Regions from separate parts of the Nonomuraea sp. NPDC004580 genome, predicted to be linked through region 2. Evidence: riboswitches for the same ligand, from Rfam matches in the RefSeq annotation. Region 2 holds a riboswitch; the other holds the start of a gene.
What was found. A riboswitch is a leader RNA that binds a small molecule or an ion and turns the genes downstream of it on or off. The one in region 2 is predicted to bind S-adenosylmethionine.

Region 1 (10,937 bases), on a different contig from region 2:
ACGCGCCGATGCCGGCCCCCCGCCCCTTGGCCCGCCGCCACGACAGCAGGTGCACGTGCCCGCCGACGTAGAAGAACAGCGGCAGCACCTGCAGCAGCCAGGTGAGGATCCACAGCCCAGAGGTGAAGCCGAGCGGGCTGGTCGGCTCGGGGCCGTGCGGCTTCCATGCGAGGATGGTGAACGCCCAGTGCCAGACCACCACGACGATCAGGCTGAGCGCCCGCAGCCAGTCGACGTACTTGTCCCGTTGTTGCCCGCTCACTTGTCGATGTCACCCACGACGAAGAACATCGAGCCGAGGATGGCCACCATGTCGGCCACCAGGTGCCCAGGCAGCATCTCCCGCAGCACCTGGATGTTGCTGTACGACGCCGAGCGCAGCTTGAGCCGCCACGGCGTCTTGTCGCCCTTGGAGACCAGGTAGTAGCCGTTGATGCCGAGCGGGTTCTCGGTCCAGGCGTACGTGTGACCCTCCGGCACCTTCAGCACCTTGGGCAGCCGCTGGTTGATCGGCCCTGACGGCAGCGAGCGCAGCCGCTCGACGCAGGTCTCGGCCAGGTCGAGCGAGACCTTGAGCTGGTCGAGCAGCACCTCGAACCGCGCGTGGCAGTCGCCCGCGCCCCGCGTGACGACCTTCACCGGCAGCTCCCCATAGGCCAGGTACGGATCGTCGCGCCGCAGGTCGATGTCCACCCCGGAGGCACGGGCGATGGGGCCGCTGACGCCGTACTGCAGGATCTGCTCCCGCGTCAGCACCCCCACCCCCTTGGTGCGGGCGATGAAGATCTCGTTGTGCAGGATGAGGTTCTCGATGTCGGGCACCCGGCGACGGGTCTCCGCGACGGCCGCCGACACCCGGTCGAGCCAGCCCAGCGGCAGGTCCTCCTTGAGCCCGCCGACCCGGTTGAACATGTAGTGCATGCGCCCGCCGGAGATCTCCTCCATGACGGCCTGGATGCGCTCGCGCTCGTTGAAGGAGTAGAACAGCGGCGTCATCGCGCCCAGCTCAAGCGGGTAGGAGCCGAGGAACATCAGGTGGTTGAGCACCCGGTTGAGCTCGGCCAGCAGCGTGCGGGCCCAGACCGCGCGCACCGGCGGCTCCATGCCCAGCATGCGCTCGGCCGCGATGACCACGCCCAGTTCGTTCGCGAACCCCGACAGCCAGTCGTGCCGGTTGGCGAGCATGATGATCTGACGGTAGTCGCGCACCTCGAACAGCTTCTCCGCGCCCCGGTGCATGTAGCCGATGATCGGCTCGGCGGTGGCGATGCGCTCGCCGTCGAGCGTCAGCCGCAGCCGCAGCACGCCGTGGGTGGACGGGTGTTGCGGCCCGATGTTGAGGATCATGTCCTCGGTGGCCAGCTCTTTCGCGCCCGCGCCGATTCCGACCACACGTTCCGTCATACGGCCATGCTGCCACCGTCGTCGCTGGTGATCCAGCTAGGGGGTTGGTCAAGAGATGGCATGCGATGACATCCCATAGCCGGACAGGGGGAGGAATAGCTGGAACGGGGGGAGATAGGACCATGAAGAGAGTTCTCTTCGACATCGCGGCCCTGATCGCGCGCGTCATCACCGGCGTGATCTTCGTCGCGCACGGCTGGCAGAAGTGGCAGGGCGGGCACTCCGCGATCGCAAGCGGCTTCGGCGAGATGGGCATCCCGATGCCCGAGCTGGCCGCCGGGTACGCCATGGTCGTCGAACTCATCGGCGGGGTGCTACTGATCATCGGATTGGCGGTCCGCCCTGTGGCGCTGCTGCTGCTGGTCAACATGCTGGGCGCGATCATCTTCGCGCACTGGGGCAAGGGCGTTTTCGTGGGCGAAGGCGGCTGGGAGTTCGCGGCGGCACTCGCGGCGCTTTGCCTGCTGTTCCTGGCGCTGGGCGGCGGGCGCATCGGGATCGACGGCATCCTCTCGTCGATGTTCCGGCGGCGGCACGAACGCCGGGCCGCCGAGGAGGACCTGGTGTCGTACCGGCCGAACAGGACCGACACCACCACCGGCACGACCGGCTCTTACGGCGGCACGGACACCGGCTCCTACGGCGGGCCCACCACGCCCGCCCGGTCCACCACCGGGGAGCCGCCCGACGTCCCCAGGCAGCCGGGCGCGCCGCAGCAGGAGCCGCGGCAGAGCCGGCTCAACGACGAGGACATGCGGGAGATCGACTCCCTGGTCGCCGACGAGCCGCCCCAGCACCGCAAGCCACCGAACCGCTGAGTTCGGCGAGCGGGCCGCCGGCGAAGGCCGCCCGGAAGCGCACGCCCGTAAGGGCCGCCCGGTAAGGCCGCCCGGAAGGGCCGCCCGGTGCGGCCGCTGGACGTCAGCGTGCGACCAGGTCGCGCAGGGCCGACACCAGCCGGTCCACGTGCTCCTGCGTCGTGCCGATGCCGATCGAGGCCCGCACGGCGGACGCGGTGCCGTCCTCGCAGCCACCGTCGGCGGCGCCCAGCAGATGACGGACGAACGGGTGCGCGCAGAACTTCCCGTCGCGCACCCCGATGCCGTACTCGCCGGACAGCACCTCGGCCACCTCCCGCGCCGAGTACCCGGCCACGGTGAACGACACGATGCCGACCCGGGGGTGGTCGGGACCCCACAGGGACAGCTCGCGTACCCCGTCGATGGAGGCCAGCCCGGCACGCAGCCGCGCGATCAGCCGCTCCTCCTCGCGCACCAGCTCGGTCCAGCCGGTCGCGGTGAGCGCGTCGCAGGCCGCGGCCAGCGCGATGGCGCCCAGCACGTTGGGGGTGCCCGCCTCGTGGCGCGGCTCGGGGTCGTCGTGCCACTCGACGTTTGCGGCGCTCTCGCCGACCGAGCGGACGGCGCCGCCGCCCTTGAGGTACGGCTCGCCGTCGGCCAGCCAGTCCCGCCGCCCGACCAGCGCGCCCGCGCCGAACGGCGCGTACAGCTTGTGCCCGGAGAAGGCCACGTAGTCGAGGTCGAGCGCGGTCAGGTTGAGCCGCCGATGCGGTACGAGCTGCGCCGCGTCCACCAGGATCCGCGCGCCGTGCCGGTGCGCGATGTGGGCCAGGGCCGCGATGGGCCACAGCTCGCCGGTGACGTTGGAGGCGGCGGTGACGACGAGCAGCTTGGGCCCGTCGATGGCGGCGAGCGTCTCGTCGGCGGCGCGCACGGCCTCGCCGGGGAAGGCGGGCGGGGCCAGCCGGACCGCGTTCGGCCAGGGCAGCAGGGAGGCGTGGTGCTCGGTGTCGAAGACGACGGCCGTGGTGTCCTCGGGCAGGCAGCCGGCCAGCAGGTTGGTGGCGTCGGTGGTGTTGCGGGTGAAGATCACCGCGTCGTCGGGGCGGGCGCCGACGAAGGCGCGTACGGTGTGGCGAGCCTGCTCGTACCGGGCGGTGGTGAGCTGGGAGGCGTAGCCGGCGCCGCGGTGGACGCTGGAGTAGGCCGGGAGCGCGGCGGTGACGGCGGCGCTGACCGGCTCGAGACAGGGGGCGCTGGCGGCGTAGTCGAGGTTGGCGTAGCCGACCAGGCGGCCGCCCTTGACCGGCACTTCGAGGTCGGCGCCCAGGACGGCGGGGATCGGCCGGGCCTGCGTGGCGGGCGCCGGGGTCTCCTCGGCGGCACGGGCGTTGCTGAAGATCGTCAGAGTGGACACGGCGAACCTCCTCGGGGTCATCGGACCCCTGGAAGCAGCCGAGGAGCCCGCGCTTGCCCGCCACACCTCGTGACGGACCAGGTCTTCACCCGGGGCACCCCGCCGCGGACGCGAGGGTTGCCGGCCAGCTAGCCGGGGCTTGACGCTGGCACTCATGACCTACGAGGGGAACTATAACCGACACCCGGGCGGAAATCGCAAGCCGCGAACTTCTGCGTCCTCTTGCTCGTTGCTACCGGAAACCCGCCTGCCCTCGAGTCATGGAGGTACCCGATGCTCGACTGGGTGGCCGATCCGCAGATCTGGATCGGCTTTTTAACCCTGGTCGCCCTTGAGATCGTGCTGGGGATCGACAACATCATCTTCATCTCCATCCTCGCCGGGAAGCTGCCACCCGAGCAGCGCGACCGGGCCCGCGTGCTCGGCCTGGCCGCGGCACTCGTCAGCCGGCTGCTCCTGCTGTTGGGGCTGTCGTGGGTGGTGCAGCTCACCGAGCCGTTGTTCGAGGTCTTCGGTCATGAGATTTCGGGACGTGACCTGATCCTGCTGCTCGGCGGCCTGTTCCTGCTGGGCAAGAGCGTCACCGAGATCCACCACAACATGGAGGCGCCCCACGACAAGGACGGCAAGAAGCCCGCGGCCGTCTCCTTCACCTCCGTGATCCTGCAGATCATGGTGCTGGACATCGTGTTCTCGCTCGACTCGGTGATCACCGCGGTCGGCATGGTCGACGAGCTGGGCGTCATGGTCGCGGCGGTCGTCGTGGCCGTGGCCGTGATGCTGTTCGCGTCCGGGCCGATCAGCCGGTTCGTGGACAGCCACCCCACGATCAAGATGCTGGCGCTGGCGTTCCTGGTGCTCATCGGCGTGATGCTCGTCGCCGAGGGCCTCGACCAGCACATCCCCAAGGGCTACATCTACTTCGCGATGGCGTTCTCCGTCGTGGTCGAGCTGCTCAACATCCGGGTGCGGAGCAGGAACGCGAAGAAGGAGGCGTCCGCTTCTAAGATGAAATAGTGGGCTTTGATCCTTGGAATCCGGATTTCGTGGCGTACCCGTACCGCGTCTACGACGAGCTGCGCCGCGAGGCGCCCGTCAGCTACTTCGAGCCGACGGGCCAGTGGCTGATCTCCCGGCACGCCGACGTCAACGCGCTGCTCAGGGACCGCCGCCTGGGCCGGTCGTACTTGCACGTGGCCGGCCACGAGGAGTTCGGCAGGCCGCCGGAGCCGGAGTTCCAGGAGCCGTTCTGGCGCGTGATCAGGGCGGGCATGCTCGACGTGGAGCCGCCGGTGCACACGCGGTTGCGCCGGCTGGTCTCCAAGGCGTTCACGCCGCGCATGGTCGAGTCGCTGCGGCCCCGCGTCAGGGCCATGGCGGGCGAGCTCGTGGCCGCGTACGTCGAGAAGGGCGGCGGCGACCTCATCGCCGAGGTCGCCGAGCCGCTGCCGGTCACCGTCATCGCGGAGATGCTCGGCATCCCCGACGGCGACCGCCACCTGCTGCGCCCCTGGTCGGCCGACATCTGCGGCATGTACGAGCTCAACCCCACCCTGGAGGCCCAGCACACCGCCGTACGCGCGGCCACGGAGTTCTCCGGCTACCTCAAGGCGCTGGCCGCCGGCCGGCGCGCGAACCCCGGCGACGACCTCGTCAGCGCCCTCACCCAGATCGACGAGCTGACCGAGGACGAGCTGGTCGGCACCTGTGTGCTGCTGCTCAACGCCGGTCACGAGGCCACCGTGAACGTGACGGGCAACGGCTGGTGGTCGCTGTTCCGCAACCCGGCCGAGCTGGCCAGGCTGCGCGCCGACCGCTCGCTGCTGTCCACCGCGGTCGAGGAGCTGATGCGGTGGGACACGCCGCTGCAGATGTTCGAGCGGTGGGTGCTTGAGGACATCGAGGTGCACGGCGTACGCATCCCGCGCGGCTCGGAGGTGGCCCTGCTGTTCGGCTCGGCCAATAGGGACCCCGAGGTGTTCGCCGACCCTGACCGGCTCGACGTGGGCCGCGCCGACAACCCGCACATCTCGTTCGGCGCCGGCATCCACTTCTGCCTGGGCGCGCCGCTGGCCAGGATCGAGCTGGCGGAGTCGTTCGGCGCCCTGCTCGACCGCACGTCGAAGCTGGAGCTGCGCGAAGAGCCCGCATGGAAGCCCGGCTACGTCATCCGCGGCCTCCGCGCGCTGAACCTGACGGCCACCCCCGCCTGAAGCGGCGGACGCCCGCAGCCGGGCTTCGCCGGGGCGTGGCGGCGAGGGTCACTTGCTCTGGCTGAGCCAGCCGAAGCCGCCGAGCCCGGTCGCCTCCAGCAGCTCGCCCTCCTCCGAGGCCCGCGCGAGCGCGCGCAGGTAGCGGCGCGGATCGGTGCGGGCCAGGTCGAGGGGCGGCCGCGCGCCGGTCAGCCCCAGCTCGCGCAGCGCCTCGCGCTGTGTGGACAAGGCTGTGGATATCGCGCCGGCCCGGCGCCCGGCCTCGGCGCACGCGTCGAGTGCGACGTGTGCGGTGATGTCGCAGCTCCCGTCGGGTACGGGGGTCACGACCGACCCGTCCCGGTATCCGGTCAGCGTTCCACAGGGCGGACGGTTATCCACAGGATGTGCATAATCGATGGCGATCGCCCGGCCCCTGGTGAGACGGAGGAGAACGGACGCCCACGCCTCGTCACGCGGCCTGCCGATCTCGGCCCGCGCCCCCACCCGCGTCAGCGGCCACCACCGGTCGAGCCACTCGCGGTCGGCCGGCCGGAGCGGCCCGCCCAGGCGTTCCTCGCCGGTGTGCACCTCCACCATCACCACCCGGGGCCCGTCGGCGGTCTGCTCGACAACGTCGAGCGGCACGTTGTCGAGCCACTCGTTGGCGACGGCCAGCCCGGTGAAGCAGCACGGCAGCTCTCTCGACCAGCCGATCGCCTCGGGCAGGCCGGCGGGCCTGGGCGACAGCTCGATCGCCGTGACGCGCAGCCGGTCGCGCAGCGCGGGCTCGGCGCGTTCGAGGACCTCGGCGACCAGCACGCCCTCGCCCGCCCCGATGTCGACCAGGTCGAGCGCGTCGGGTTTGCCCAGCTCGGCGTCCACTTCCGCGAGCAGCGCCAGCACCGCCTCGGCGAAGGCCGGGGACGCGCTGACGGAGGTGCGGAAGTGGCCCGAGGGGCGTTCGCGGAGGTAGAAGCCCTCCTCGCCGTACAGCGCGCGCTCCGTCGCCGCGCGCCATGTGAGCCACATGCCTGGACTATCTCATGACTTCCCATCGCGACGCACTGTCATTGAATGACTACTCATTGTCGCAATCATGCGTTAGCGTTTACCTGTTGTCATCGAGTGATTGCGCTGTGCCGACCTCCAGGTGGCGCGGCTTTCACTCGCCGAAGAAACACCCCGCGGTCGTGCAGGCCGCGAAAGAGAGGAGCCCTCGTGCTGAAGAAGGTCATGGTCGTCACCGGAGCCGTCGCCATGCTCTCGCTGGCCGCCCCGGCGCACGCCGACATCACCAACGGCACCGGCGGCGTTGTCTCCGGCAACCAGCTCCACGTCCCGATCGTCGCTCCGATCAACGTCTGCGGAAACGCGGTCGCCGTCATCGGCCTCGCGGTCGCGGGCTGCAAGGGCGGCGCCAACGCCTACGCGCCCAGCCACCACTGAGCGCACCCATAGAGCCCGGGCCGGCGCAGGCCGGCCCGGGTTCATGTCCCGGCTGGTCGGTCGGCGGACGACCAGCCGGCGCACTCCCAAGGGGTCAGCGCGATCGCGGGCGTCGGGTCCACAGAGGACTCGGCGCCCGCTGCCTTCCTGCGATGGCCCCTCTCCTCATCTCTTCCGACAGGGGGTGCACCAGTTCGCATGCCCTTGTCCCTTTTGTCGTTAACTCAACGCGCGGCAAAACACCGGTCACACTCGCCACTCCGCGAGGCCGTTACCCTGGTCGGCAGTGCCATCACGTTGGTCAGGGGTGAGACGTCATGGACGCAGGGGACCGCCCGGCACGGCTGACCGTCGGCGTGCTGGGGGCCGGCAAGGTGGGCTCCGCACTCGGCGCGGCGCTCGCGCAGGCGGGCCACCGGGTGGTGGCCGCCAGCGGCGTTTCCGACAACTCCCAGAGATGGGCGGCCGAGCGCCTCGGCGTCTCGCCGTCCAGGCCCGACGAGGTGGTGGCGGCGGCGCAGCTGATCCTGCTCACCGTGCCCGACGACGCGCTGCCCGACCTGGTGGGCGGCCTGGCCAGCACGGGCGCCGACCTGCGGGGCAAGATGCTCGTCCACACCAGTGGCGCGTACGGCCTCTCGGTGCTCGACCCGGCGGCCGAGGCGGGCGCGCTGCCGCTGGCGCTGCACCCGGTGATGACGTTCACCGGCCGCGACGACGACCTCAACAAGCTCACCGGCATCTCCTACGGCGTGACCGCCCCCGACGTGCTGCGGCCGGTCGCCGAGGCGCTGGTGATCGAGATGGGCGGCGAGCCGGTCTGGATCGCCGACTCCGACCGCCCGCTCTACCACGCGGCCCTGGCCGGCGCCGCCAACCACATGGTCACGCTCATCGCCGAGTCGGGCGACCTGCTGCGCGGCATCGGCGTCGAGCATCCAGGCCGGATGCTGGGGCCGCTGCTCGGCGCCGCGCTCGACAACGTGCTGCGGCTCGGCATCGCGGGCCTGACCGGTCCCGTCGTCAGGGGAGACGCCGGCACCGTACGCAAACACGTCGACGCGCTCATCCTGGCCGCGCCCGAGGCGGCCGACGCCTACATCGCGCTGGCCAGGCTCACCGCCGACCGCGCGCTGGCGGCCGGGCTGCTCAAGCCGGAGGAGGCCGAGCGGCTGCTCGACGCACTGGGGGGCAATATATGGACCTGATTGTCGCGTTCGGAGGACTGTTATGGAGCTGATCGTCGCCAGGAACCGGGAAGACCTGGTCAAGGCGCGCCGTGGTGGCACGGTGGCGCTGGTGCCCACCATGGGCGCGCTCCACGAGGGGCACCGGTCGCTGATCAGGCAGGCCCGGGTGCGCGCCGATCAGGTCGTGGTCAGCATCTTCGTCAATCCCTTGCAGTTCGGCCCCAACGAGGATTTTTCGCGCTATCCCCGTACTTTTGATGCCGATCTGGACGTGTGCCGGGCCGAGGGCGTCGAGGTGGTCTTCCATCCCTCCGCCGAGGACATGTATCCGCCCGACCGCCAGGTCGGCGTCTCCTCCGGCGAGATGGGCCGCGTCGTCGAGGGGGCCGCGCGCCCGGGGCACTTCGACGGCGTGCTGACGGTCGTGCTCAAGCTGTTCAACCTGGTGCAGCCCGACCTCGCGGTCTTCGGGCAGAAGGACGCCCAGCAGCTCGCGCTCATCCGCCGCATGGTCGCCGACCTCGACCTGCCCATCGAGATCCTCGGCGCCCCCACCGTACGCGAGCCCGACGGCCTGGCCCTGTCCAGCCGCAACCGCTACCTGTCGGACGACGACCGGCAGGTGGCGCTGGCGCTGTCGCGGGCGCTGCGGGCCGGCGCCGCCCGGCTCATGCCGGACGAGATCAGGGCGGAGGCGCGCGAGGTGCTCGACGCGGCGGGTCCCGCGCTCGACGTCGACTACCTGGCGCTGGTCGATCCGGCCACGTTCGCCGAGGTCGATGACGACTTCGAGGGCCTGGCCGTGCTCGCGGTGGCGGCCAGGGTGGGGAGCACCCGGCTGATCGACAACGTCACCCTCACGCTGGGGCCGGCCGACCGTCCGTCCTGAGCACCCCCCGGGGCATGCTCACGCGCGCCCAGGCGTTATCGTCATAGTGACGAAATCGCCTCAGTGAGGAGACCCCCATGAGTGCACCGGCGATTCCCCTGCGTCTGACCGCTCCCGACCCGGGCTGGACCGTGGACGCGGATGTGGTCGTCGTGGGCTCCGGCGTCGCGGGCCTGACCGTGGCCCTGCGCTACGCCGAGCTGGAGCCGGCGGCCAAGGTTCTGGTCGTCACCAAGGACGGCCTGTCGTCCGGCTCGACCCGCTGGGCGCAGGGTGGCATCGCCGCCGTGCTCGACCCGCATGACACCCCCGAGGAACACCTGAACGACACGCTGGTCGCAGGGGTGGGGCTGTGCGACGTACGGGCGGTGCGCACGCTCGTCACCGACGGCCCGGGAGCGCTGCGGCGGCTGATGGCGAGGGGCGCGCGCTTCGACCGCACCGGCGACGGGGAGCTGCAGCTCGGCAGGGAGGGCGGGCACCGGCGGCGCAGGATCGTGCACGCCGGCGGCGACGCCACGGGCGCGGAGGTGCAGCGGGCCCTGGTCGAGGCGGTGCGCGCGGGCTCGATCGAGGTCATCGAGCACGCCCTGGTGCTCGACCTGATCAAGGACGCGCAGGGCCGGGCCAGGGGCGTGACCCTGCACGTCATGGGCGAGGGCGCGCGCGACGGCGTGGGCGCGGTGCACGCCAGGGCGGTGGTGCTGGCCACCGGCGGCATGGGCCAGGTCTACGCGGTCACCACCAACCCGGTCGTCTCCACCGCCGACGGCGTCGCGCTCGCGCTGCGGGCCGGTGCGGTGGTGCGCGACATCGAGTTCGTCCAGTTCCACCCCACCGTGCTCTGGCTGGGCGCGGGCTCGACGGGGCAGCAGCCGCTCATCTCCGAGGCGGTCAGGGGCGAGGGGGCCTTCCTCATCGACCACGAGGGCGAGCGGTTCATGACCGGCGTGCACGAGATGGCCGACCTCGCGCCGCGCGACGTCGTGACCAAGGCCATCACCCGCAGGATGCGCGAGACCGGGCGCGAGCACGTCTACCTCGACGGCCGCCACTTCGGCCGCGAGATGTGGGAGACGCGCTTCCCGACGATCTACGCGGCCTGCCGCGAGCACGGCATCGACCCGGTCACGGAGCCCATCCCGGTCGCGCCCGCGGCCCACTACGCCAGCGGCGGCGTCCGTACGGACCTGCGGGGCCGTACCAGCATCGACGGCCTGTACGCCTGCGGCGAGGTCTCCTGCACCGGCGTGCACGGCGCGAACCGGCTGGCCTCCAACTCGCTGCTCGAAGGGCTCGTCTTCGCCGAGCGCATCGCGGAGGACATCCACGCCGTACGCCCGTCGCCCGGCGACCCGGTGCCCGCCTCCGCCCAGGAGGGGCTGGTGGACCCCCGGGTCAGGTCCAGGGTCCAGGCTCACATGAGCGCGGGCGCGAGCGTGCTGCGCAGCCGCGAGTCGCTCATGCAGACCGCCAGGGCGCTGCGCGACGCCCGGTGGACGCCGGTGGCGGTGCCGCCGCGTACCGAGTCGTGGGAGGCCACGAACCTGCTCACGGTGGCCACCGCGCTCACCGGTGCGGCGGCGGCCCGGCTGG
Region 2 (10,937 bases):
CGCACGCCCAGCGCCCGCAGGTCACCGGCCCCGATCGACAGCTGCGTGTTGCCGTAGCGGTCGACCGAGACCACCTCGCCCTCGACCGAGCCGTCGCGCAGCAGCGTGGTCGGCTCGGGCAGCGTGACCAGCCGCGACACCGGCAGTCGCGGCCCCAGCTCGGCCGCCGGCAGCCCGCCGTGGAGCCGCCCGGCCACCGGCGCGAACACGTCACGCCCCGGGAACGTCGGCGAGGCAGGCCGCAGGAAGTAGGCGTCGTTGGCGATCTCGTACGCCGCCCGCGCGCCGCCGCTGGCGTGCACCGCCCACGACAGCAGCCCGTTGTCGGGCCCGATGAACACCCGGCCGCCCGCCTCCACGGCCACCGCCCGCCGCGCGCCACCCACACCGGGATCGACCGCACCGATGTGGATACCCTCGGGGAGGTACGGGATGGTCTGCGCCAGAACCGCCGCCCCGCGCCGCACGTCGCCGGCCGGGATGAGGTGACAGACGTCGATCACCCGGGCCTCAGGGGCTATCCCGGCGATCACTCCATGACAGGCCGCCACATATCCATCCTCTAACCCGTAGTCGGTGAGGAGCGTGATGACAGAGGTCACATCTGGTGACTGTACGTCTCCCAATCCGTCGTGAACAGCCGCACTCCGCACATTACGATGGCGAACGGGCCGCGTGCGGGCGGCGAGATCGTCGCCCGCCCCTTTCGAGGAGGACACCATGGGAGCACCGCTCAGCGGTGACAATGCTGCCCAGGAACCGTCCCGACAACCACTCTCACAACGCGATCTCGATCTCCTCGCCTTCGAACGCCAATGGTGGCGCTACGCGGGCGCGAAGGAGCACGCCATCAAGGAGACGTTCGGCTTCTCCGCCACGCGCTACTACCAGCTCCTCGGTGAGCTGATCGACCGGCCGGAGGCGCTGGAGCAGGACCCGATGCTGGTCAAGCGGCTGCGCAGATTACGATCCACGCGCCGGCGCGACCGTGCGGCCAGAAGGCTCGGCATGCGTCCCTGACCGTCTGGGTACGGCAGCCGAGTGAAGAACATCCCTGGAATGGAAGCGATCCTGCACGATCCGGCGGGCGCCGTGATCGGGCTCGACTTCGACGGCACCCTGTCGCCGATCGTGCCCGACCCCGCCCAGGCCGTGATCCATCCGAAGGCGCCCGGCGTACTCGCCGAGCTGGGCGCCCGCGTCCGAGCGGTGGCCATCGTGACCGGCAGGCCCGCGGCCACCGCGCTGGAGCTCGGCCCCGGCCTGGCCGACGTGCCCGGCCTGGTGGTGCTCGGCCACTACGGCTTCGAACGCTGGGAGGACGGCCGCGTCTCCGCGCCCCCGCCGCCGCCCGGCGTCCCCAACGCGGAGACCGAGCTGCCGCTGCTGCTCGAATCCCTGGGCGTGCGGGGCGCGCGCATCGAGGACAAGGGGCGGGCCGTGGCCGTCCACACCAGGCGCAGCCCCGACCCCGAGGGCACGCTCGCCGCGCTGCGCGAGCCGCTCGCCAAGCTGGCCGACAAACACGGGCTGGTCATCGAGCCCGGCCGCATGGTGCTGGAGCTGCGGCCGCCCGGCATGGACAAGGGCCACGCGCTCGGCCTGTTCCTCACGGAGCGGGAGGCGCGCTCGGTCATGTTCGTCGGCGACGACCTGGGCGATCTGGCGGCGTTCGACGCCGTACGCGCCTCGGGGCTGCCCGGCGTGACCGTGTGCAGCGGCTCGGCCGAGGTCACCGCGCTCGCGGAGCGCGCCGACCTGGTGGTGGACGGCCCCGACGGCGTGGTGCGGCTGCTGGAGGAGCTGGTCTTGGCGATCACCCGCTCGTGACGCCTCAGGCCAGGGCTTCGAGCTGGGCGGCGAGCCACTGTTGCGGTGGCAGCGCGGTCGCGGCGGCGCGCAGCTTGTCGCGGCGGGTGCGCCGCTCGTCCTCCGGCATGACCAGCGCCTCGTGCAGCGCGGCCGCGGTGCCGCTGATGTCGTACGGGTTGACGAGCAGCGCGTGCTGGCCCAGCTCGGCCGCGGCGCCCGCCTCCCGCGACAGCACGAGCGCGCAGTGCGGCGACAGCACGGGGCCCTCCTTGGCCACCAGGTTCATGCCGTCGCGGATGGGGTTGACCAGCAGCACGTCGGCCATCCGGTAGGCGGCCAGCGAGCGCGGATAGTCGTCGTTGACGTTGAGGATGAGCGGGTCCCAGTCCTCGGTGGCGTACTCGTCCTCGATCTCCTGGGCGCAGCGCTGCACCGACGCGGTGTACTCGCGGTATTCGGGCAGGTCGTGCCGGCTGGGATAGGCGAAGGCGAGGTGGACCACGCGGCCGTGCCACTCGGGATGGGCGGCGAGGAACTCGCGGTAGGCGTTGAGCCCGCGCACGATGTTCTTCGACAGCTCGGTGCGGTCGATGCGGACGATCAGCTTGCGCCCGCCGACCTGCTCCCGCAGCGCCGTCATGTGCGACTCGACGTCGGGCTCGCAGGCCCGCTCCCACAGCGCGGCGCCGTCCACCCCCAGGCTGTGGACGCCGATGCGGGTGGTCCTGCCGGCGTGGGTGACGCTGCGCCCGACGCGGTCGGACTCGGCGCCCAGCAGCCGCTCGCAGCAGTCCATGAACGCCTGCGCCCACCGGTCGGTGAGGAACCCGGCGTGGTCGGCGCCCAGGATGCCTTCGAGCACCTCCTTGGCGACGTCGTCGGGCAGCAGCGAGAAGTATTCGGGCGGCGCCCACGGGGTGTGGCTGAAGTGCGCGATGCGCAGGTCGGGTCGTTCGGCCCTGAGCATGGCCGGGGTCAGCGTAAGGTGGTAGTCCTGCACCATCACGCGTGCGCCGTGGCCGGCCTCCTCGGCCAGCGCCAGCGCGAAAGCGCCGTTGTAGTCGCGGTATGACTCCCACTCGCGCTCGAACCTGGTGCCGAAATTGGGCGAGTTGGGGATGTCGTAGAGCAGATGGTTGACGAACCACAGGGTCGAGTTGGCCACCGCGTTGTAGGCGCGGTGGAAGATGGCGGGCGGGATGTCGAGCATGCGCATCGGGCCCGTGTCGTAGCCCGCGTGGTCGACGCGGCCGCCGCCGGCCTGCCGTACGGCGCTGCGGTCGCCGTCGGACAGCGCCGCGCAGACCCACAGCACGCCGTCGCCCTTGGCCACGCCCGACAGGCCCGACACGAGACCGCCGCCGCCGCGCTTCATGGTGAGTTCGCCGTCGTCGGAGACGGTGAAGGAGACCGGCCCTCTGTTGGAGGCCAACAGCACGCTGTTCATCTAGGCTCCTTTCGATCATAGGATCCCAGCTATGGCGCTTGATGAGCTAACCGAGGAACTCGCCCGCTCAGCCGCTGCCGGAGATCATCGCGCACTCGGCGAGCTCCTGGCGCGGATAGAGCCCGATGTGATGCGGCACTGCGCCCGAATCCTGCCTTATCACCAGGACGCGGAGGAGGCCTCGCAAGATACGTTGCTGGCCGTGGCGCGTAACATCGGGCGGTTCGAGGGGCGCGCCAGGTTCAGTACGTGGCTGCACATCGTGACGGCCAACTGCGCGCGCACGACGTACCGGTCGCTGAAGCGGCGGGCGGCCGAGCAGAGCTCGGACGAGCTGCCCGTGCAGAAGCCCGACGTGCGGCGGGTCAGCGTGATCGCCGGCTCGCGGCTGGACCTGCTCGACGCGATGGAGGCGCTGGAGGCCGACAAGCCCGACCTGGCGCAGGCGCTGGTGCTGCGCGACATCGTCCAGCTCGACTACAACGAGGTGGCCGAGCAGCTCGGCATCCCGCTGGGCACCGCGAAATCCCGCATCCATCAGGCGCGCAAGTACGTGCAGGGTGTGCTGGGCGAGGACTACCGCTGAGACCACCCGTCTCACATGTTGAGACGGGTGGTAATTCCAGCCACTTAAGCGGGTAGAGTCCGTTTCAACAACTTCATATTGCTCATCCAGAGGGGTGGAGGGACCGGCCCTGCGAAGCCCCGGCAACCCTCCCGGCTTTCGACTCGCGACCAGGCGAGGCCGACCGGGACAAGGTGCCAATTCCGGTTCGCGGTCAAGGTGGCCGTGGGCGAAGATGAGGGAAGGCCTCGCTTCATGTCGCTTGACTTTGGTCCTGCCGTCGCTCTGTCCTGCCGCGAGTGCGGCGCGCGTTACCCGCTGGGTCCCAGCTTCGCGTGTCAGGAGTGTTTCGGGCCGCTCGAGGCGGCCTACGACTTCGGCCAGGTGACCCGCGAGCAGATCGCATCGGGTCCGGCCAACATCTGGCGTTACCGGGCGCTCCTTCCGGTGCCGGCGAACGTGACCGAAAAGCCGAATATGAACCCCGGCTGGACGAAATTGGTCAAGGCCGGAAACCTCGGCCGAACGCTCGGCATCAAGTCCCTTTACGTGAAGGACGACTCCGGCAATCCCACCCACTCCTTCAAGGACCGGGTCGTCGCCATGGCCGTCGAAGCGGCCAGGAACTTCGGTTTCCACACGCTTTCCTGCTCCTCCACCGGCAATCTCGCCGGCGCCGTCACCGCCGCCGCCGCGCGGGCCGGGCTCGACGCGTGCGTGTTCATCCCGGCCAATCTGGAGCAGGCGAAGATCGCCATGGCGCGGGTCTTCGGCGGGAGACTCATCGGCATCGAGGGCACGTACGACGACGTCAACCGGTTCTGCTCCGAGCTCATCGGCGACCCGATGGGCGACAAGTGGGGATTCGTCAACGTCAACCTGCGGCCCTACTACGCCGAGGGCTCCAAGACGCTCGCGTACGAGATCGCCGAGCAGCTCGGCTGGCGGCTGCCCGAGCAGATCATCATCCCCATCGCCTCCGGGTCCCAGCTCACGAAGATCGACAAGGGCTTCAAGGAGCTGGTGAAGCTGGGGCTGGTCGAGGACACCCCGTACAAGATCTTCGGGGCGCAGGCGGCCGGGTGCTCGCCGGTGTCCACCGCGTACAAGGCGGGGCACGAGGTCGTACGGCCGGTCAAGCCCGACACCATCGCCAAGTCCCTGGCCATCGGCAACCCGGCCGACGGCCCGTACGTGCTGGACATCGCCCGGCGCACCGGCGGGGCCGTCGAGGACGTCACCGACGCCGAGATCGTGGCCGCCATCAAGCTGCTGGCCTCGACCGAGGGCGTCTTCGCCGAGACCGCGGGCGGCGTCACCGTCGGCGTGCTGAAGAAGCTCACCGAGAACGGCGTGCTCGACCCCGACGCCCTCACCGTGGTGCTCAACACCGGTGACGGGCTCAAGACGCTCGACGCGATCAGCGACGACGCCGCACCCACGGCCGTGATCCGGCCCTCCCTCGACGCGTTCCGCGCGACTGTCTGACAACCAGGAAAGGCGACTTAAACCATGAGCGTTTCTGTGCGGATTCCCACCATTCTGCGCACCTACACCGGGGGCAACGCGGAGGTCAGTGGCGAGGGCGCGACGCTTCGTGACGTGCTCATCAAGCTCGACGCCGACTACCCGGGCATCGGGGCGAGAATTCTGGATGAATCGGGCAAGATTCGTCGTTTCGTCAACGTTTACGTGGGGGAAGAGGACGTCCGTTTCGCCGAGGGTCTCGACACTCCCGCCCCTGAGGGCGCTCAGATCTCCATCATCCCGGCGGTCGCCGGCGGCTGAGTGTCGCGGCTCACATCCAGAAGGCGCCCCTTGTGGGCGCCTTCTCCTTTTGCGGGCCTAATTCAATGTTGAACCACGTTCGGGAAGAAGAAATAGGCAGTTCCCAGATTGACTCTGTTGCCAAACCCCTCCCCACAGGTATGGTCGAGGGCGATCGTCCGGCTGATTTTCTGTTAAGTCGGGCGATTACAGGTCTCGCGGAGGAATGGGCGAGATCTGGGAGACCAGTAAGAGGAGTCGGAAGTGGCGCAGGGCACCGTCAAGTGGTTCAACGCGGACAAGGGCTACGGCTTCATCGCGGTAGACGGTGGTAAGGATGTATTCGTCCATTACTCAGCGATCCTGATGGACGGGTACCGATCTCTCGAGCAGGGACAGCGCGTCGAGTTCGAGATCACGCAGGGCCAGAAGGGACCGCAGGCGGAGTCCGTCCGAACGGTCTGATCGACATCCTGGTATGCACCGGGCGGGTTCGCACGGCAGCGCAGTCCGTGCGAGCCGTCATCTCTCTTTCGTCGACTCGCGTACGGTGAGCCGCTCAGGGCGGCTCGCCGTACCGGCGTACTGACTGACCTGGGCGGAAACGTGGGGCAGGTGGGCGTTCGCTTGCACTCGGCAGGGTAGAGTGCTAAACAGTTCGTTGGCACTCTGTGCAGCAGAGTGCCAACACCGGATCGGGACGATGGGGTCTGCCGAAGGAGATGCTGACCCATGCCGTCGCGGGCGTCGGCTCGGTCCACGACAAGCCACCCTGCATCTGGGAGGTCTAGCCTTATGGCAGCCAAGATGATCGCGTTTGACGAGGACGCCCGGCGCGGTCTCGAGCGCGGTATGAACCAGCTCGCCGACGCCGTCAAGGTGACCTTGGGCCCCAAGGGCCGCAACGTCGTGCTGGAGAAGAAGTGGGGCGCTCCCACGATCACCAACGACGGTGTGTCCATCGCCAAGGAGATCGAGCTCGAGGACCCCTGGGAGAAGATCGGCGCCGAGCTGGTCAAGGAGGTCGCGAAGAAGACCGACGACGTGGCTGGTGACGGCACCACCACGGCCACCGTGCTCGCCCAGGCGCTGGTGCGCGAGGGTCTGCGCAACGTCGCCGCCGGCGCCAACCCGATGGCCCTGAAGAAGGGCATCGAGTCCGCCGTCGAGCGCGTCAGCGAGGAGCTCTCCAAGCTGGCCAAGGACGTGGAGACCAAGGAGCAGATCGCCTCCACCGCCTCCATCTCCGCCGCCGACCCCGAGATCGGCTCGCTCATCGCCGAGGCGATGGACAAGGTCGGCAAGGAAGGCGTCATCACCGTCGAGGAGAGCAACACCTTCGGCCTCGAGCTCGAGCTCACCGAGGGCATGCGCTTCGACAAGGGCATGACGTCGATGTACTTCGTGACCGACTCCGACCGCATGGAGGCCGTGCTCGAAGACCCCTACATCCTGATCGTCAACAGCAAGGTCTCCGCCAACAAGGACCTGCTGCCGCTGCTCGACAAGGTCGTCCAGTCGGGCAAGCCGCTGCTGATCATCGCCGAGGACGTCGAGGGCGAGGCCCTGGCGACCCTGGTCGTCAACAAGATCCGCGGCCTGTTCCGCTCCGTGGCCGTCAAGGCCCCGGGCTTCGGTGACCGCCGCAAGGCCATGCTCAACGACATCGCGATCCTGACCGGCGGTCAGGTCATCGCCGAGGAGGTCGGCCTCAAGCTCGAGACCGCCACCCTCGACCTGCTGGGCCGCGCCCGCAAGGTGGTCGTGACCAAGGACGAGACGACGATCGTCGACGGCGCCGGTGACGCTGAGCAGATCTCCGGCCGGGTCAACGAGATCCGCGCCGAGATCGAGCGCACCGACTCCGACTACGACCGCGAGAAGCTCCAGGAGCGTCTGGCCAAGCTGGCCGGCGGCGTCGCCGTCATCAAGGCCGGTGCCGCCACCGAGGTCGAGCTCAAGGAGCGCAAGCACCGCATCGAGGACGCCGTCCGCAACGCGAAGGCGGCCGTCGAGGAGGGCATCGTCCCCGGCGGTGGCGTGGCGCTGCTGCAGGCCGGCGCCAAGGCGTTCGACAAGCTCGAGCTCAACGGCGACGAGGCCACCGGTGCCGCCATCGTCAAGAAGGCGCTGGAGGAGCCGCTCAAGCAGATCGCGGTCAACGCCGGCCTCGAGGGCGGCGTCGTGGTCGAGCGCGTGCGCAACCTCACCCCGGGTGAGGGCCTCAACGCCGCGTCGGGCGAGTACGTCAACATGTTCGAGTCGGGCATCATCGACCCGGCCAAGGTGACGCGCTCCGCGCTGCAGAACGCCGCCTCCATCGCGGCGCTGTTCCTGACGACCGAGGCCGTCATCGCCGAGAAGCCCGAGAAGGCTCCGGCCGCTCCCGCCGGCGGCATGCCCGGCGGCGGCGACATGGACTTCTAGGTCTTTATCCGTCGCGCAGGCGAAGAGCGGTCCGGAATTTTCCGGGCCGCTCTTTTTCTTGTGGAGCTGCCATTACGTTTCACCATTGATCCGCTACTCATGGTGAGGAAAGGTGGTCAGCCATAACTCACCTCAACGAAGGAGTGGCGGATGTTCTCCCGCAGCAAGCGCATTTTCGGTATCACGGCCATCGCCCTGGCCGCCGTCACCGCCGCGGCGGCTCCCGCGCATGCCGACGACGAGCTGACGGGCACGTTCAGCCTGCTGCGCCAGCTGAACAATCCGTTCTGCCTGCCGGGCGCGACCACCACCGGCATTCCGGTCGTCGACTCGCTGCTGCCGGGGCTCGTCGGCTGCCCCCAGGCGCCCCTCGTACGCTGACCCCGACATGACGAGCGCCCCGCCGGGCTCCCGGCGGGGCGCTCCGGCGCCTTTTCAGACGCCGAAGTGGGCCACGATGAAGCCGCGGGCCAGCAGGTTGGCGTTGATGTTGAAGCCGACCACGGCCGGGCTGACGTCGCTGTCGACCCCCAGCTTGTCGACGCCCAGCGCGTGCACGGTGAAGACGTAGCGGTGCGGGTCGCCGGGAGGCGGGGCGGCGCCGCCGTAGGCCTTGGTGCCGTAGTCGGTGCGGGCGTGCACGGCGCCCTCGGGCAGGCCCTTGAAGTCGGGCGCCGAGCCCGCGCCGGTGGGCAGCTCAGTCACCGAGGCCGGCAGGTCGAACAGCACCCAGTGCCAGAAGCCGCTGCCGGTCGGCGCGTCGGGGTCGAAGCACGTGACGGCGTAGCTCCCGGTGCCCTCGGGGGCGCCGGACCAGCGCAGGTGCGGCGACTGGTTGCCGCCCGTCATGCCCCAGTCGTTGAAGACGTGGAGGTCGGGCAGGCGCTCGCCGTCCTGGATGTCGTCGCTCTCGACCGCGAGCGCGGGGACCGATGGCAGGAATTCATGGGGAAGCGGTGCGGGCACGGCATCCTCCTTGGGTGAGAGCTAGGTGCTTGCCCAGCCATCCTAGAAGCGCCGTGCCCGCGCGGCTCACGGCTCCAGCTCGGCGGGCAGCGGCTTGTCGTGCAGCACGGTCAGCGAGGTGACCGCTCGGGTCAGCACGACGTAGAGCCGGGCCAGGCCCCTGGGCTCGGCGGCCACGATGTCGGCCGGCTCGACCACGATGACGTGGTCGTACTCGAGGCCCTTGGCGAGCGTGGCGGGCACGACGAGCAGGCGCTGCTCGTCGGGGGAGTCGGGGTCGAGCACGGCGTGCGGCAGCTCGGCCAGCGCCTGCGAGACGGTCTCGACCAGCGCGTCGGGAACGATGACGCCGATGGAGCCCTCGTTGGCCAGCGCCTGCCGCGCCGCCTCGATGACCGAGCCGCCGGGCAGCACGGTGAGCGAGCCCGCGCCGGGACGCAGCGAGCGCGGCGCGGCCAGGCCGGGGGCGATGGAGGGCAGCAGCCGGGCCGCGTAGTCGAGCACCTCGCGCGGCACGCGGAAGCCGAGCGTCAGCTCCGTCACCTCGCCCTCGCGCTGGCCGAGGTGTTCGAGCACCGCCTGCCACGAGGTGGTGGACCACGGGGTGGTGCCCTGCGCGAGGTCGCCGAGCACGGTGGCCGAGCCGTTGCGGCAGCGCCGCCCGAGCGCCCTGAGCTGCATCTCCGACAGGTCCTGCGCCTCGTCCACGACCAGGTGACCGAGTGAGGGCGTGCGTTCCATGAGGTCGCGCAGCTCGTCGAGGAGCGCCGCGTCGGCCGCCGACCACTTCGCGGACTTCCAGCTCCGGTACGGCTTGCGCCGGCCGAGCAGCTCCTGCTCCTCGGCCGTCAGGTCGGACTTGGCGGCCTTGGCGCGGAACTCGGGGTCGGACAGCAGGCGATGGAGCACCTGCTCGGGCGTCAGCTTGGGCCAGACGGCGTCCACGAGCTGCTTGACCGGCTTCGACCTGGCCACCGCGTCCTGGACCCGGTCGTCGGGGGACTCGCCGCGCTGCTCCATGCGTACCAGCACCATGTGGGCCAGCCGCTGGGCCAGCGCCGCGCGGCCGGGGTTGTAGCGGGTGGTGCCGCGCAGGGAGGCGACGATCTCGCGCACCTCGTAGTCGGCGACCCGGTAGCGGTAGGCGCCCTTGGTGAAGACGACGCCCTCCTCCGGCTTGACGATGTGCAGCCAGAGCGCGCGCTCAAGGACGCCGGCCATCCTGGCGTCGCCCTTGATGGCGGCGACCTCGGGGTCCTCGGGGGTGGCGTGCTCGCCGAGCAGCCCGGCCACCGTGGTCTGGTCGACCTTGACCTCGCCCAGCGCGGGCAGCACAGAGGAGATGTAGGACAGGAAGGCCCGGTTCGGCCCGACGATCATGACGCCCGACCTGGCCAGCCGCTCGCGGTGGGTGAACAGCAGGTAGGCGGCGCGGTGGAGGCCGACGGCGGTCTTCCCGGTGCCGGGCGCACCCTGCACGCACACCGTCTGGGCCAGCGTGGAGCGGACGATCTCGTCCTGGTCGGGCTGGATGGTGGCGACGATGTCGCGCATGGGGCCGGTGCGGGGGCGCTCGATCTCCTCGGTGAGGATCTTCGACGGGCCGATGTCGCCGCCGTCGGCCAGCGGCTCGTCCTCGTACGCGGTGAGCGCCCCGCCGTGGTAGCCGAAGCGCCGCCGGCGCTCGACGCCCATCGGGTCGGCCGGGCTGGCCTGGTAGAACGCGCGCGACACCGGCGCCCGCCAGTCGATCACCAGCGGCTTGCTGCCGGCGTCGTGGACGTGGCGGCGTCCGACGTAGATGGTGCCGGGCAGGTCGTCGCCCCCTGCGCGGTCGAGGCGGCCGAAGAAGAGCGGGGTGTCGGGGTGGTCGGCCAGCGCGGCCACCCGCTGGTCGAGCAGCGACTGCAGGATCTGCTGCGAGACCCAGTCGCCGGCCGCGTCGGCCGACAG

Region 1: another riboswitch for S-adenosylmethionine. It lies ahead of ABZW11_RS04660 (aminotransferase class V-fold PLP-dependent enzyme); the one in region 2 lies ahead of thrC (threonine synthase).

The regions. Positions count from the first base shown of each region.
Region 1 is NZ_JBEXLH010000002.1:316,805-327,741, reverse strand. Features, by position in the region: gene ABZW11_RS04675 (acyltransferase) at 1-262, opposite strand, end outside; gene ABZW11_RS04670 (NADH-quinone oxidoreductase subunit D) at 259-1,404, opposite strand; gene ABZW11_RS04665 (DoxX family protein) at 1,527-2,222, shown strand; gene ABZW11_RS04660 (aminotransferase class V-fold PLP-dependent enzyme) at 2,326-3,621, opposite strand; SAM riboswitch class IV at 3,666-3,781, opposite strand; gene ABZW11_RS04655 (TerC family protein) at 3,895-4,638, shown strand; gene ABZW11_RS04650 (cytochrome P450) at 4,638-5,834, shown strand; gene ABZW11_RS04645 (SAM-dependent methyltransferase) at 5,883-6,845, opposite strand; gene ABZW11_RS04640 (chaplin family protein) at 7,035-7,262, shown strand; gene ABZW11_RS04635 (DUF2520 domain-containing protein) at 7,580-8,470, shown strand; gene panC (pantoate--beta-alanine ligase) at 8,493-9,341, shown strand; gene ABZW11_RS04625 (L-aspartate oxidase) at 9,419-10,937, shown strand, end outside.
Region 2 is NZ_JBEXLH010000007.1:26,917-37,853, forward strand. Features, by position in the region: gene ABZW11_RS10515 (SAM-dependent chlorinase/fluorinase) at 1-602, opposite strand, end outside; gene ABZW11_RS10520 (DUF3263 domain-containing protein) at 721-1,020, shown strand; gene otsB (trehalose-phosphatase) at 1,060-1,830, shown strand; gene ABZW11_RS10530 (trehalose-6-phosphate synthase) at 1,835-3,259, opposite strand; gene ABZW11_RS10535 (RNA polymerase sigma factor) at 3,291-3,845, shown strand; SAM riboswitch class I at 3,925-4,066, shown strand; gene thrC (threonine synthase) at 4,080-5,312, shown strand; gene ABZW11_RS10545 (MoaD/ThiS family protein) at 5,337-5,612, shown strand; gene ABZW11_RS10550 (cold-shock protein) at 5,856-6,056, shown strand; gene groL (chaperonin GroEL) at 6,387-8,018, shown strand; gene ABZW11_RS10560 (hypothetical protein) at 8,169-8,399, shown strand; gene ABZW11_RS10565 (YbhB/YbcL family Raf kinase inhibitor-like protein) at 8,454-8,984, opposite strand; gene ABZW11_RS10570 (AAA family ATPase) at 9,051-10,937, opposite strand, start outside.